2 regions of the Enterococcus infantis genome follow, and region 1 is predicted to be linked to the other one. Evidence: predicted binding sites of a transcription regulator. Region 1 holds the regulator's gene; the other holds the start of a gene.
The links. Region 1 encodes CtsR, which represses protease genes until heat stress. Its sites were predicted from a motif close to TTGGTCAAAAAAGGTCAAANA; they were not measured.
Positions count from the first base shown of each region.

Region 2: a site for CtsR is predicted at 5,291-5,311, ahead of clpP (ATP-dependent Clp endopeptidase proteolytic subunit ClpP). Genes of this name have one in related genera too.

Region 1 covers NZ_JBMHFB010000003.1:143,390-151,561, forward strand. Annotated here, with positions in the region: gene thiT (energy-coupled thiamine transporter ThiT) at 1-306, shown strand, start outside; gene ACOMA8_RS04705 (hypothetical protein) at 370-1,143, opposite strand; gene ACOMA8_RS04710 (class A sortase) at 1,431-2,153, shown strand; gene ACOMA8_RS04715 (CtsR family transcriptional regulator) at 2,552-3,013, shown strand; gene ACOMA8_RS04720 (ATP-dependent Clp protease ATP-binding subunit) at 3,094-5,640, shown strand; gene ACOMA8_RS04725 (hypothetical protein) at 5,743-6,183, shown strand; gene ACOMA8_RS04730 (peptidase U32 family protein) at 6,547-7,470, shown strand; gene ACOMA8_RS04735 (peptidase U32 family protein) at 7,615-8,172, shown strand, end outside.
Region 2 covers NZ_JBMHFB010000010.1:44,669-52,840, reverse strand. Annotated here, with positions in the region: gene ACOMA8_RS12270 (methionine gamma-lyase family protein) at 227-1,483, opposite strand; gene hflX (GTPase HflX) at 1,564-2,790, opposite strand; gene miaA (tRNA (adenosine(37)-N6)-dimethylallyltransferase MiaA) at 2,792-3,709, opposite strand; gene ACOMA8_RS12255 (glycerophosphodiester phosphodiesterase) at 3,706-4,449, opposite strand; gene ACOMA8_RS12250 (hypothetical protein) at 4,624-5,136, opposite strand; gene clpP (ATP-dependent Clp endopeptidase proteolytic subunit ClpP) at 5,509-6,105, shown strand; gene ACOMA8_RS12240 (gamma carbonic anhydrase family protein) at 6,395-6,883, opposite strand; gene ACOMA8_RS12235 (glycoside hydrolase family 1 protein) at 7,136-8,172, opposite strand, start outside.

The sequences.
Region 1 (8,172 bases):
GTGACAGCAGTCAAGTTGCATCAGGCTATCCAAGCGGGAAATGACAAGCAGGCGCGGATTGCAGTAATTCAAGGCACATTTGCCGGCGCGGCAGCTCGCTACTTCTGGCATTTTGTTGCGGGCGTGATGTTCTGGGGTGCTTATGCCCAGTGGGGGATGTCACCAGTCCTTTATTCGTTGGTGATGAATGGCGCAAGCGGATTGTTAACAGCTGCAGCCACGATGGTAGCTGTATTATTGATTTACCAAATGGCGCCACAACTGTTTCTGCCCAAAGATGCCCGGCTGCAGCAACCGGTAAAATAATCAAGGCGACCTACAACTGAATAAAATAAAAAAATGTTTTCTCGCGTCAAGAGAAAACATTTTTTATTTCGACAAAAACAGGAAATCTTTGTCTTCGTATGCCACCAGCCACTGCCGTTTTTCTTGACTGTAGATCAAGTAGGCCACTAGCAACTCGTCTTTACCTAAAGGATTTTCCTTGCGCAAACCACCGTCTTCCACGAGATAGATGGGAATCTTGTAGTCCCGACCTTCCAAGCGGGAAGATTGAAAGCAGAAAATCACACCCTCTTGAAAAAGAGGTTTCAATTCTCGCAAAAGGGTGACGTCCAGTTTGTCTACCGGAGTTGATTTGCGGAAAAAAGACTTGCGATCGTTGATTTTTTCCAGCACTAGGCGCGTCAATTTGTCAGCTAAGATTCGATAATATTCATCCAAGTAACGATAATAGACACGAGAAAGGTCATCCTTCAGATCAAAATAAACGAAATTGTTTTGCAGTTTGTAAAAAAATGGCGAGTGCAGATGGGTCTTCGTGTGACCGAAGTACAACAATTCACTGATTTCCAACGGAGTCAGTTCCTTAATCATGGCACTGTCGTTGAAGTCAATCCATTTGATGTCTTCGCTGATGCGGTTACGGGCGATCTCGTCAAAATATTGTTTGACGGATTCATTGCCGCGTAAAACTTTCATACCGGTGTGAGCTTCAAACTCGCCATAGTCGGAGGATGGGTCCAAAAGCAATAGATTTTTGGGTTGGTGAACGATGCCATGGTAGAACTCCACAGGACTGATTCCCCGTGACAAAGCAGCGTTGCTGGTAGTATCAATATGTACATAGACCATTTTTGCCATGGCAGAACCCCCCTCTTTTCCCCGATACTACTATCATACAACAAAGCCTGATTTTATGGTGTTTCGTTTACTTTAAAGTTTTATTACAGAACGTGCCGATTTTTGTGATTTGCTGCCACCATTTGTAATGAATAATGAAATTTTCACATTATTTTATCAAGTGTGCCCTCCTTTTTCAAGCAAGCGGTGGCGGACACATTGGCCACTTTGACCAAAATTGATGATTAACCCAACTGGACCAATCTGTGGTAAAATCAATTTAGAAAATGAAGATGGGGACGAGGCTGATGGCAACGAAGAAAAAAAAGCACCGGGTTCGCAATGGACTTATTAATCTGTTCTTGCTGCTGTTGTTGGTGGCGGGCTTGGTTTTGGTGTTTAACAATCAGATTAAAAACTTTTTGATGGATCGCAACACTGAAAAATTTGCTGTCTCGAAGCTTTCAAGAGAAGAGATCGTAGCCAATGAAGAGAAGCCGGCTACCTTTGACTTTGATGCGGTGGTTCCGGCCAGTTCGGAGGCTGTTTTCAAAGCGCAATGGCAAAATCGTGAGTCGCCGGTCATCGGCGGAGTGGCATTGCCCGCTGTTGGAATTAATTTGCCAATTTTTAAAGGGTTATCCAATGAAGCGCTGCTGTGGGGAGCCGGGACCATGTTTGAAGAGCAGGTGATGGGGCAGGGAAATTATTCTTTGGCGAGTCATCGAGCGTATGATAAAGGGTATCTGTTTGAACCGTTGGATCAGACTAAGATTGGAGATCCGATTTATCTGACGGATCTGGAAAATATCTATACGTATAAGGCGACATTGAATATCAAAGTAGTGCCGACTGATACGCAATATATCGATGAGGTTCCGGGGAAAAAATTGATTACATTGATCACCTGTGACGCGATTGGCGGTAAAAATCGGATTGTCGTTCAAGGTGAGCTGCAGTCAGTAACGCCGATAAAAGAGGCTTCTACTGAACTCAAGTCCGCTTTTGGGATTGAAGCGAAACATTATTAAAACTGAAAAAATCGTCGCCAGTCTGCCGCAGTGATAGCTCGGATAGACTGACGGCGGTTTTCTGTATTTAACTATAATGGTTTGTGAGGTTTAATCGAAATTAACTCAATAATCTAAAGAGATAAGCACAAATTTTTGTTATTCCTTAACATTCCATAACTGAACATTCGTCTGCCTTTAATTATTTCGGTAACTCCGGTATAATTAAGGTCAGTATTAGTCAAAAAGGCTTGCAGGTTTTGCTGCTGCCGATTTATCGAGAATCGGGGAAATGAAGAAAACTAAAAATTGTCTAAATGCCGTCTGTTTTTAGAGCTTAGAAGTACGGAGAACAGCCGCTAAGGACCTGTTGACTATGGCCGCTTCAGCACATTCAATAAAGGGAGGGGAATGGGCGTATGAGTCATCATAATACTTCCGATCTGATCGAGGCCTATCTGAAGAAAATTCTGGAAGATAGTGAGATAATTGAAATTAGAAGGACGGAAATGGCGGAATTGTTTAATTGCGTACCGTCTCAGATTAACTATGTCATCAACACCCGCTTTACCATTCAACGGGGCTATGCAGTTGCCAGCAAACGAGGTGGCGGCGGTTATATCCGAATTGAAAAGGTAAAGATTTCCGACAAGCATCGCTTTCTTGAGCAAGTGGATGAGCTGTTTGCCGATCGCTTAACGGAAAAAGATGCATTGGCGATTGTTCAAAAATTATATGAAGAAAAGTTATTGACCAAAAACGAAGGCAATCTTTTGCTGGCGACGATGGCAAAAACAACATTGGCTGTCTATCCGGATGCCAACAGAATCCGGGCGAGTCTGATGCATGCCTTGTTGGAACGGCTGAGCTATGAGAAGTAGTGTCTGATTGTTTCAGGAAAAGGGTACGACGAATAAGGGGGACGCTTCACTTTTGATGAAGCGGGATAGGAAGTGATTGTATGAACGAATTGTTCACAGAACGAGCCAAAGCAGTATTGGCTATCGCACAAGAAGAAGCAAAAACCTTCAAACACCAGTCAGTGGGATCAGAACATCTGCTGTTGGCATTGATGATTGAACAAAACGGAATTGCCGGTAAAACATTGCGGGAAATGAGCATTACGGAAAACGATATTCGAGAAGAGATTGAACATCTGACCGGTTATGGCACCGTGAAAAGTTATCCGGCAGGCGTCTATCTGCCATACTCACCACGGGCCAAGCAAATCTTTGCTTATGCCGGTGATGAAGCCAAGCGTCTGGGTGCTCCGCAAATCGGCACCGAACACCTGCTTTTGGGCCTGTTGCGAGATGATGAAATCCTAGCTTCTCGTATCATGATCAATTTGGGTATGAGTTTGGCTAAAATGCGTCAACTATTGAAGAAAAAAATGGGTCTCAATGAACCGAAGACCGGCAACAATAACGGCATGGGTCGGCGGCGACAAAACGCTGCACCGCAACAAGGTCAGCAAGCACAACGGCAGTCTGGTACCCAACAAGGGACACCGACATTGGATAATCTGGCCCGTGACTTGACGAAATTGGCCCGTGAAGACCGGTTAGATCCAGTAGTCGGCCGGACGAAGGAAGTCAAACGCCTGATTCAGATTCTAAGTCGCCGGACCAAGAACAATCCGGTCCTTGTGGGGGAACCTGGTGTAGGTAAAACTGCCATTGCAGAAGGCTTGGCACAGCGAATCGTCAATGGCGAGGTTCCAGAAGACATGCTGGAAAAACGTTTGATGATGTTGGACATGGGAGCATTGGTGGCCGGCACCAAGTATCGTGGGGAGTTTGAAGACCGCATGAAAAAAGTCATTGACGAAATTTACAACGACGGTCAAATCATCCTCTTCATCGATGAACTGCATACCCTGATTGGCGCTGGTGGCGCAGAAGGAGCGATTGATGCGTCTAACATTTTGAAACCAGCACTGGCTCGTGGGGAACTGCAGACCATTGGTGCGACGACATTGGATGAATACCAAAAATATATTGAAAAGGATTCAGCATTGGAACGCCGCTTTGCCCGGGTGCAAGTAGACGAACCAACGGCTGAAGAAGCCATCGAAATCTTGCGGGGATTGCGCCCACGTTACGAAGATCATCACGGTGTGGAAATCACGGACGATGCATTAAGTGCAGCAGTCCAGCTGTCTGTACGCTATATCAATTCCCGTCAGCTGCCGGATAAAGCCATCGACTTGATGGATGAATCAGCTGCAAAAGTTCGCTTGGATCGAGCCGATGAGCCCACCGAACTGGCGCGCCTACGAGAAGAAATTGCGCAACTGATGCATGAAAAAGAAACTGCGATTCAAGATCAAGATTTTGAGCTGGCAGCCCGACTGCGGCAAAAAGAGAAGAAGCTGAGCCAACGCCTGGCGGAAGTTGCAATCACTGAAACCAAAGAAGCAACCGGTTATGCTAATCAGGTAACCGCAGAAGATGTTGCAACGGTGGTTTCCCAATGGACTGGGGTGCCGCTGCAACAAATGGAGAAAAAAGAATCCGAACGTCTGCTGGAATTGGAGAGTCTCTTGCATCAGCGGGTGGTTGGACAGGATGAAGCAGTGACTGCTGTAGCCCGAGCCATCCGCCGTGCCCGCAGTGGATTGAAAGATCCAGACCGTCCGATTGGTTCCTTTATGTTCTTAGGACCAACTGGGGTTGGGAAGACAGAGTTGGCTAAGACATTGGCTGAAGCAATGTTTGGTTCTGAAGATGCTTTGATTCGCGTGGACATGTCCGAGTTCATGGAAAAATACAGCACCAGCCGTTTGATCGGTTCACCTCCGGGTTACGTAGGGTATGAAGAAGGCGGACAACTTACTGAAAAGATTCGCAGCAAGCCTTATTCGGTTATCCTGCTTGATGAAGTGGAAAAAGCCCATCCGGATGTCTTCAATATCCTGTTGCAGGTACTGGATGACGGGCATTTGACGGACTCGAAAGGCCGGAAAGTCGATTTCCGCAACACAATCCTAATTATGACCTCCAATATCGGTGCCACTCAGATTCGGGAAGAAAAAAATGTCGGCTTCAACGTCACTGACATCACTAAAGACCATAATAAAATGCAAAAACGAATCTTAGAAGAGCTGAAAAAAGCCTTCCGACCAGAGTTTTTGAACCGGATCGACGAAACAGTCGTCTTCCGCTCATTGAATGAAAGTGAGATTCATGAAATCGTCAAAATCATGAGTAAAGCTATCATCAAACGTCTGGCAGAACAAGACATTCGCTTGAAAATCACTCCGGCGGCTTATGATGTCATCGGTAAAGCCGGCTTTGATCCTGAGTACGGTGCTCGGCCCATCCGCCGTGCCCTGCAAAAAGAAGTCGAAGATCGCCTGAGTGAAGCGCTGCTCAGCGGCCAAATTCATTTGGGAGATCAAGTGACCATTGGCGCTAAAAAAGGTAAAATCACTCTGAATGTCAAAGAAACCGCGCCTCAGATTCCAGAAAATGGCAACAAAGGCAAGGCATTGACAAAGGTTTAAGACTCGTGTGATAAATAGAGGCTGTCTGTCGAAAATCTTCTCGGCAGGCAGTTTTTTAATTGTGTTATACTAACAAAAAGTAATGGTACAGGAGGAATAATCATGTCTGATTTGGTCTACAAACTGATTCCGCAAGATCCTTTTTTGGAGTTGACGGAAACGCAGACAGCCCAACTCCAACAGGCAGTGGCAGAAGCGGCACCTGATGCCACCTTCACGGAAACTGAGCGGGTCCAATTTGTGGATGCGGGAGCGGAATTTCATACCATCCACTGTCCATTTTGTAACAGTGAGCTTGCGCCGATGTGGTGGCATAAGGAAATGGAGCGCATCTATGCCCGGGCGCAGGGGTTTTATGATTTATCGGTGACGACCCCTTGCTGCGAGCAAAAGACGACGTTGAATGACTTAGTCTATGACTGGCCACAAGGTTTTGCTTCCTTGGTAGTAACTACGGCTTCAGAAACGGCCGTAGCGGCTCTGCAGCAAGCAACGGAAATGATCAGCGGCACCCCGTGGCGACTGATCAAAGCCCGCTACTAAAAACTAACGAGCTTTATAAGGTTGCGATAAAGTCTGGTCATCTCGCTAATTCAAGCAAATGAAGTGGCAAGTAATGTTCCGTCAAATTATTTTGGAGTTAGGCCGACAATTACTAGTCATCACCTTTTTCGAACAGCGGGACTTTTGCGACTGCTTGCAAATTGTTTAAAAAATGGCTTCTGCTGCTGACAGCGGAAGCTTTTTTGTGCTATTTTGAGTCACGATGACTACTAGATTCAGAGAACTCCCTGACTGTTTTTTGGCTAGGAGTTGTGATACGATAGTCTGGTTGAAAAAAGCACGTTATCTAATTGTCAGCGGGATGGTGAGTCTCTGCAGACATTGACATAAAGGAGACATGAAATGATCGAGATCATTGCAACATGCGAATCATTGCGACAGGCTAAACAGCTACTCGCTGCCGGGGTGGATACGCTGGTTTTTGGTGAAGAGACTTTTGGGTTGCGGTTGCCGACGGATTTTTCCCGAGAAGAACAGGCGGCACTAACCGCGTTGATTCATCAAGCTGAAAAGACAGCGGCGGTAGCGGTGAACGGCATCATGCATCCAGAAAAAATGAAGCTGGTTCCGGAATATTTGGCATTTTTAAAAGAAATCGGTGTGGATCGAATCATTATCGGTGATCCCGGAATCGTCTATATAATGAAGAAAAATCCAGAATTGGCATTGCCCTATGTTTACGATGCAGAAACGCTGGTGACCAGTGCCCGCCAAATCAATTTCTGGGCGCAAAAAGGAGCAGTGGGGGCTGTCTTGGCCCGGGAAGTTCCCTTTGAAGAGATGAAGGAAATGGCGCCGCAATTGCAGATCCCTACGGAAGTGCTGGTCTACGGTGCAACTTGTATCCATCAATCCAAGCGGCCTCTTTTGGAAAACTATTATCGTTTTACCAAACAAGAAGAAGACGCCGACAAAAAGCGGGGCCTGTTTTTATCCGATCCACAAGATGAGAATACCCACTATTCGATCTACGAAGACAGTCATGGCACCCATATTTTTGCTACTAATGATGTTTGTCTGGTGAAAGAGACGGGGGCTTTGGCGCAGGCTGGTTTTACCACTTGGAAGCTGGATGGCATCTTTGCACCGGGAGAAAATTTCGCAGCTGCAGCGACAGTCTTCGTAAAAGCCCGCAATCTGATTGAAGCAGGAGCGTTTACAGAAACAGCAGCAGTCGATTTGCAAGCGCAACTGACAGTCTTACATCCGAAAAAGCGGGGCCTGGATACTGGGTTTTTCTATGTGGATCCTAAAAAAATCCGCTAATGCCCACAAAACTTCGCAGCATAAAAAACTGCGGGAAACTCAGGCGATCACTACAGGTAAAGGCGGCAGTTGAAATAGGGCGCCACGCTATTTGGCAGAAATTCTATGACTACTTGGTTTCACTGAAATAAAGGAGAAAAAACGATGGCAACCACTAGTACAAAAGCGTTGAAACGTCCGGAGATCTTGGCACCGGCAGGAACGTTAGAAAAATTAAAAACCGCGATTCATTACGGAGCGGATGCAGTTTATATCGGCGGAAATGCTTACGGCTTACGCAGCCGTGCCGGCAATTTCAGCTATGAACAAATGGCAGAAGGGGTCGCTTTTGCTAAAGAACATGGAGCAAAAGTTTATGTAGCTGCCAACATGGTTACCCACGAAGGCAATCAAGAAGGGGCCGGCGAATTCTTTCGGGAATTGCGGGATGTCGGCATCTCGGCGGTGATTGTGTCCGATCCCGCACTGATTGAAATTTGCGTGACAGAAGCACCGGGACTGCCCGTTCACTTATCGACGCAGGCTTCAGCCACGAACTGGCAGACATTGGAATTTTGGAAAGAAGAAGGGCTAGAACGAGTCGTCTTGGCGCGGGAAGTGTCGATGGAGGAAGTAGCTGCAATCCGGGAAAATACCGATGTTGAGATTGAAGCCTTTATCCACGGGGCTATGTGTATTTCTTATTCCGGTCGTTGTGTGTTA
Region 2 (8,172 bases), on a different contig from region 1:
TCAATGATGAAATCAAGAACAGTCTGTGCTGTAATTTTTGTTGTGTCTCGCGTTTGATATTGTCGGCTTCGGAGGGTGGTGACAGGCCAATTGCCACTGTCTCGCCTTTTTGGTTTCGTCTTTGCTTATATTCTCTTTATAAAAGGATCACAAGATAAGTGTCGCCATCCTTTTGTTGTGTTGGGCCTGCGAATAAGAAAGCTCAAAACGTTTCCTTCATTGTTGCTCACTCACCATGATACACCCGATTGACCGCATTGGAAACAGCGATTTTGACATGCTCATAGGTCAAGCCGCCTTGGACATATAAAGAATAAGGTTCGCGGATGGGGCCATCAGCGGAAAGCTCAATGGAAGCTCCTTGAATAAAGGTGCCCGCTGCCATAATGATATCATCCTCGTACCCAGGCATGTAAGAGGGTATTGGCGCTACGAAGGCATCCACCGGCGAAAAGGCTTGAATCGCCTGGGCAAATTTAACCATCGCGGCTTGTTCTTTTAAATCCACTAGCTGAATCAAGTCAGTCCTTGGGTCATCCCAACGAGGGGTGGAATCAATCCCGTACTCTTCCAAAAGAGCAGCCGTAAAGACCGCACCGCTGATTGCCTGACTAACCACATGAGGGGCTAAAAAGAAACCTTGCAACATATCAAAAACCGTATTGAGCATAGCGCCACCTTCAATCCCAATCCCAGGAGCTGAAAGCTGATAGGCACAGCGTTCTACCAGGTCTTTGCGGCCGACGATGTAGCCGCCGGTTTTGGCGATGCCACCGCCAGGATTTTTAATCAGGGAACCAGCCATCAGATCCGCACCAACTTGGGTAGGTTCCAACAGTTCAGCAAACTCCCCATAACAGTTATCTACAAAAATGGTCACATCAGGAGCGATGCTCTTCACGTAATCACACATTTCTTTGATCTGGGCAATGGTAAAGGAAGGACGGCTGGCGTAGCCGCGGGAGCGTTGAATGCCGACTACCTTGACTTCTGGCGTCAACTTTTCTTTGATTCCGGCGAAGCTGACACTGCCATCTGCCTCAAGTTCAACTTGATCATACTCGATCCCCCATTCCTTCAGCGTTCCGATTCCATTACCCGCTAATCCAATGACTTCCAACAAGGTATCATACGGAGTCCCGGTAATATAGACGAGCTTTTCTTCGGGACGCAAACTTCCAAAAAGAGCGGTGGCGATGGCGTGGGTTCCTGAAACAATTTGAGGACGCACCAGTGCCGCTTCCGTAGCAAACACTTCAGCATAGACTGCTTCTAGTGCATCTCGTCCCATGTCATCATGGCCATAGCCGGTAGAGGGCATAAAATGGGTCTCAGAAATTTGTTGATGAGTGAAGGCCGCCAACACTTTCGCCTGATTTGACAATGCAATTTGACGAAACTCCTCTAAACGACCAGCAATCTTGCGGTCTGCTTTCTCAATTTTCTCTACTAATTCCGGTGCAAATCCTGCGGTCCAACTCATGTTTATCTTCCTCCGATTTTTTTGATTCAAAAAAGATCCATCTCTTCTCAAGAAAAAGACGGATCCTGCTTACTCGTGCTCTAGCGCAGTACCCAGCTGCCGTCTTCTGCAAAACCTCTTACGTGATAGGCTTCTTCTTGTTCCACATAATCTTCCCGTAAAAGTAAGGTTTCTCGTTTTAACCGACTCAACTTTCCGCCTTCTGTTTGTGGAATTGTTGCAACATAAGGGGTCAATATCTCCATCAATCGCAGCTTAATAGCGTCGGTCAGCTCTTGTTTGCCAAGACTACTCTTTGCCGAAATCAAGACATTGGGAAACATCGTCGGCACAAATTGATCTTTGATGATTCGATCTGCTTTATTATAGATTGTCAGCAATGGAATGTGCTGCAAATCCAGTTCCTCCATCAAATTCATGACCGTTTCTTCTTGTTGCGGTCGATCTTCAGAACTAGCATCCACCACATGCAACAATAAATCCATGTTGCGACTTTCTTCCAAAGTGGAATGAAAAGCATCAATCAACTGCGTCGGCAGATCCTGAATAAATCCTACGGTGTCGGTTACAGTTACTTCAAAGCCCTCCGGTAGCCGCCAGCGCTTCGTCAACGGGTCCAAAGTCGCAAACAGCTCGTCTTTTTCATAAGTATCTGCGCTAGTCAAGATGTTTAAAATAGTAGATTTTCCGGCATTGGTGTAGCCAATCAGACCAATCTGAAATACTTGTCCTTGCCGTTTTTGACGCGTCCGTTCCCGGTGTGCAGCCACTTCCTTAAGCTCGCGTTTGATGATGGTAATACGGGTGCGAATGTGGCGCCGGTCAGTTTCGAGCTTGGTTTCACCAGGTCCTCTTGTCCCAATCCCCCCACCTAAACGAGAAAGATTTTTCCCCTGACCGGTCAGTCGGGGCAACAAGTATTCCAACTGCGCTAGCTCTACTTGGAGTTTTCCTTCTTTTGAACGGGCACGCATAGCAAAAATATCCAAGATTAGCTGTACTCGGTCAATTACCGGCACCCCCACGATTTCTTGGATCAACGCCCCTTGTCGTGGAGTCAGTTCGTGGTTGAAAATGACCAGATCAGCCTCATGGGCCTCTACCAGCTGCGCCAACTCTTGTAATTTACCTTTGCCGATAACCGTCTGGCGATCGACTTGCGGTCGTTTTTGAATCAACGAGAAGCAGACTTCCCCTTTGGCAGTTTTGGTCAATCCTTTTAACTCCAACATTGATTCACCGAAGTTCTTCCACGTTTCTTCCGTCTCGACTCCGACTAATATTACGCGTTCCTGTTTTGCTTCCATGTTACACCCCCAACCAATCTTTGATCTCTTCTTCCAATTTTACAACCGACTCCGGCTCTTGCACCAGATCCACCCAATGAGGTGCCATCCGATTTCTAAACCAAGTCAGCTGCCGCTTAGCATAGCGACGGGAATCTTGTTTGATCTGCTCCTTGACGGCTGCCAGATCACTTTCCCCTTGAAAGTAAGGGAAAAACTCCCGATACCCAATTCCTTTAGCAGCTTGCGTTTCTGCAAATTCCCGCAACAACTCCGCTTCTTCCTTGAGACCTGCAGCAAACATTAATTCTACCCGTTGATTGATTCGCTGGTACAAAAGCTCTCGCTCGGTATTCAAGCCTACCAAAAAATAATCGTACAGCTTTTCCGGCAAAACCTCCGGCGCCGTAATACTACGGCCAGTCTGTTCAAGAACTTCCAGCGCCCGCACCACTTTGCGCTGATTGTTGAAATGGATTTTTGCTGCCGCCGCTGGATCTCTTTGAGCCAAAAGCTCCCACAGTGCTTGACTGCCATGAGTTGTTCCATAGGTCTCGTATTTTTGCCGCAACAGGGGATCCTGATTCTCCTGATTGCCTCCCAAGCTGAAGTCATAGAGCAGAGCTTGGATGTACAACCCCGTGCCTCCCACCACGATGGGGAGCTTTCCGCGAGCCGTGAGGTCCTCAATTGCTACCCGCCCCATTTTTTGAAAAGCCGCGACGGAATAGCTCTCTTGAATGTCACAGATGTCAATCAAATGATGTGGAATTTTCTCGGCTTCAGCTTCTGTCACCTTAGCTGTGCCAATGTCCAGCCCGCGATAGACTTGCATGGAATCGCCGCTGATGATTTCTCCATTAAACTTTTTTGCCAGCCGGATGCTGAGGGCCGTTTTGCCCACAGCCGTTGGTCCGACGATTGCTAATACTTTTTTCATCGTTTCTCCTGTCGATAAGCCGCAATTACCTGACGACAGCGTTCCGGGTAATTGGTAATGATCCCAGTCACGCCCATTAAAAGGCACTTACGGATATTTGCTTCGGTATCTACGGTCCATGGCCGCACTGCTATTGGAAAATCCTTAATCTGAGAAGCATGGTTCTCTGCCCAGTCCAGCTTCGGATGAATCCCCTCAATAAAGGGACGCTCCAAGGCTTGCGCCGGCTTGTTTTCGGCAGTCCCCATGATGAAATCCAGCTGCGCGTCTGGTTCCAGCTCATGAATCATCTCTAAAGAAAGCAGATTAAAACTACAGTACCAATGCTCAAACGGCCATTGGCGGCTTTGCATCAGTTCACTGATTTTTTCTTCAATTCCTTGATAATGGAATTTGTCGGTTTTTATTTCGATGGTCAGCGCACCGCGATAGTTGCGCATCAGCAACAAGTTCAAGACCTCATTTAAAGTCGGAATTCTTGTCGCTTTGAAGGTTGGCGAAAACCAGCTCCCAGCATTCAGCCGTTTCAGTTCTGCCAATGTTTTTTCTCTAATTAGCCCCTTGCCATCAGTGGTTCGGTCGACTTCTTCATCATGCATTACAATCAGGTGACCGTCTTTTGACAGATGAACATCCAGTTCAATCACATCTGCTTCAACACGAATTGCTTCGGCAAAAGCCGGCAGCGTATTTTCTGGCCGGGTCCCACTCGCTCCCCGGTGAGCAACTACTTGGGTCATCACAGTTCACTCCAATCTGTCTCATTGTACCACTTTCCTACTACTTTGCAGATAGCTTGCTGGGCTATGAAAACCCCAATTCATTTTCCAACTGCTTTTGTGGGACAGTTCTTCATTGTTTATGAAAAAGTGACCGCCACCTTTCATATGAGAAAAGATGACGATCACTGCAAATCAATGGGAAAAATAAGTCAGTTCTTCATTGGATAGCTGCTTTAACTGGGCTTTGCGTTCGTCCACCAACTCCATCAGTGTATCGGAAAAATGTTCCAGCAAGACTCGACCACCCTTGTAAGCATAGCCACCAATATTTACCGTTTCTTCTGGTGTTAAAATCACTTTTCGCTGGCCAATCTGCTTGAAAAATTCTTCAATGATGTAATTGGGCAAGTAGAAGTTGTTTTGGGCCGAAAAAGATTGCAGATAGACATAGTCATCCACTGTAATATAGGCATCATCAAATCCATCAAAACTAACGTATTCCGCCATTGTTGCTGAGCGCTTTTGTAAGATTTCCTGGATTTTTTTATTCAATACCAACAGCGTCTCAATTTCCTTAACTTTGTGGTCCAATTGGCGACGGCGCTTTTCTTTGCGTTCATCGTAGCGGATCCGCAAATCGAAAGCGACAGTGACTACCAGTGCCCCCACCAGTACGCCTCCCAAAGCAGCCAGTGCCGTAACCATCGTCGGTGTCATAATAATCCCTCACTTTATCAACTGTTCATCAGATAAAAAGCGGGTAGCTTCCTTGCTTTTCGCTTTTATCATTCGTTATTTTTATTGTAGCATAAAAGGTACAAAAACCGCCAAATGAAAGGACAATCCGCAGGAAGTTTTTCGTTTGACCATTTTTGACCATAAGTGTATACTACATGTCAGAGGTTGCAGGTAGCTGATTTTGCGCCTGTGATCCGTCACACATATGTTTAGTAGCTCTTCGTATTTTGTGCTACACTTATTGGTGAAGAAACGTGCCGAACCTTGCTATCACAGCTTTTCAAAAAAGAGTTTGTGACAGCTATCTTTGGCAGATAATTTGAAGGAGGATACCTTATTATGAATTTGATCCCTACAGTAATCGAACAATCATCCCGCGGCGAAAGAGCTTATGACATCTACTCTCGTCTATTGAAAGACCGTATCATTATGTTGAGCGGCCAAGTCACTGACGATTTGGCAAACTCAATCATCGCCCAACTGCTGTTCTTGGATGCCCAAGACTCCGAAAAAGATATCTACTTGTATATCAACTCACCTGGTGGTAGCGTAACAGCTGGTATGGCTATTTATGACACCATGAACTTCGTCAAAGCTGACGTTGTGACCATCGTGATGGGTATGGCCGCATCAATGGGTTCTTTCCTGTTGACTGCTGGTACTAAAGGCAAACGCTTTGCCTTGCCAAACGCTGAAATCATGATTCACCAACCACTAGGGGGCGCGCAAGGTCAAGCAACAGAAATCGAAATTGCAGCTCGTCACATCCTGCAAACTCGTGAACGCTTGAACGCTATCTTGGCAGAACGCACTGGTCAACCTTTGGACGTTATCGAAAAAGATACGGACCGAGACAACTACATGACTGCGCAACAAGCTAAAGATTACGGCTTGATCGACGAAATCATGGAATCTTCCAAGAGCTTGAACAAATAATCAACTCAAAAACGAAGGCGTATCAGTCATGTTCCCTTCTACGAACCGAATATGACCAGACCTGTGCTTCAGACAAAAGACGGCAATCTTCCATTTAGTTTTTGGAAGATTGCCGTCTTTTCATTACAAAAAAATTTGCCTATGCTCTGTTTCATAGAAAAAACTGCTTCATCTCAGCTGACTTCATTAAAAATCAATAGCAGCGGGCGGCAAAAACTCCCCTGCCACAAAAAAGAAAGTGAGAAACGAGTCTCCCTGCTATTTTGATAACTACGCTAAGAAAATGCTCTTAGCTTCTTGTGAAGGGAAATTCACCGTTGCGATGAGCGGTTCCCATTTCGATATAATGGTGAATGTTTTGACGATTTTTTGCCAATTCTTCAGGGGTCAAGGGGCGAATTACTTTGGCTGGCCTACCAAATGCCAAAACATTGGGGGGAATAACCGTTCCTTGCGTGACAAGAGAGCCGGCACCAATCAAGCTGTTCTCCCCAATTACAGCATGGTTTAAAACAACCGTACTCATTCCAATCAAGGCGCCGCTTTCGATACGACAGCCGTGGAGCATACATTGATGTCCGACTGTCACATCTTCTGCAATCTCAGTCGGCGCATCATGATCTACATGAATAACGGTCCCGTCTTGGATATTCGTACGTGCGCCAATACTGATTTTGTTGGCATCTCCGCGAATCACGGCGTTATACCAGACCGTCACATCTTCTCCCAGTGTCACATCTCCCACGACGACAGCATTTCTTGCGATAAATGGTTTCATCTTCTTTGCTCCTTTTCATTTGAACCAAGCGCTTGCTAGCTGAAATTGCTTTGTATTTCCCCCGCTTAAAAAAAGCCGGAAAAAAGTAATCCTCATCAAAGTCAGCTGCCGGCTATTGCTCATTTGATTATAGCAATTTTTTACAAGAGATTCTAAAAAGGAGCGAATGCTACGGTTACACAGCGAGCTTTGCTATTGTATTTAAAAATTGATCAATCTTTTTCCGTTAAAACCAGACCCTGAACTTTTCTCTCAGTCGTCAAAGCCATTCTGATCAGCCACAGTCTTGAACCAGCGCCCTGATTTTTTGATTTTGCGCGCTCCTTCGTGATTCAGATCCACAGAAATAAAGCCGTAACGATTTTTGTAGGCATTTGTCCATGACCAGTTGTCCATGCAAGTCCACATATGGAACCCGCGGCAGTCTGTGCCTTCCTCGATTGCTTGGTGAACATAACGCAGGTGGTCTTTGATGAAGTCAATACGGTAATCGTCTTCAATCACCCCGTCAGCATTTTTGAAGCGGGCTTCCCCTTCTACTCCCATGCCGTTTTCCGAGATAAAACAAGGAATGTTGCCATAGTTTTCCCGTGTATTGGTCAAAATATCGTAAATGCCTTTTTCATAGATTTCCCAGCCGCGGTAAGGATTCATTTTGCGACCAGGCATTTCATAATTGTCGAAATAGTCATCCGGCATCGGCGCTGCTTGTGGATCTTTAGGTGTTTCTTTGGCCTTCACTCGCCGCGGCTGATAATAGTTGATTCCCAAAAGATCGACGGTGTTTTGGCGAATTGTCTCCAAATCCCCGTCTTTGATCTCAGGAAGCATCCCCAGCTCTTTGACCACTGTCACCAGTTCCGCCGGAAATTCCCCTTTGACAGCAGGATCCAAAAAAGAACGGTTGAAGAAGGCATCGGCCATAATTGCTGCTTGCACATCTTCGGGATTTTGCGGGTCTCGGGGATAGCTGGGGGTCAGATTCAAAATGATGCCAATCTCCCCGCCTAAATTCATGTCGTGATAAGCTGCGATAGCTTTGGCACTTGCCAGTGTTTCATGATAGCCGACAGTAATCGCTTTTTTCATATCGACAATATTGGGATAGTGAAATTGATAGAGATAGCCGCCTTCAACCGGCACGATAGGCTCATTATGGGTGAACCATTTTTTCACGCGATCGCCAAACAGTTCAAAGCAAGTTTTGGCAAATGACACATAAGCTGTCACTGTTTCCCGATTCAACCAACCACCTTTTTCTTGCAACGGCATCGGCATATCGAAATGAT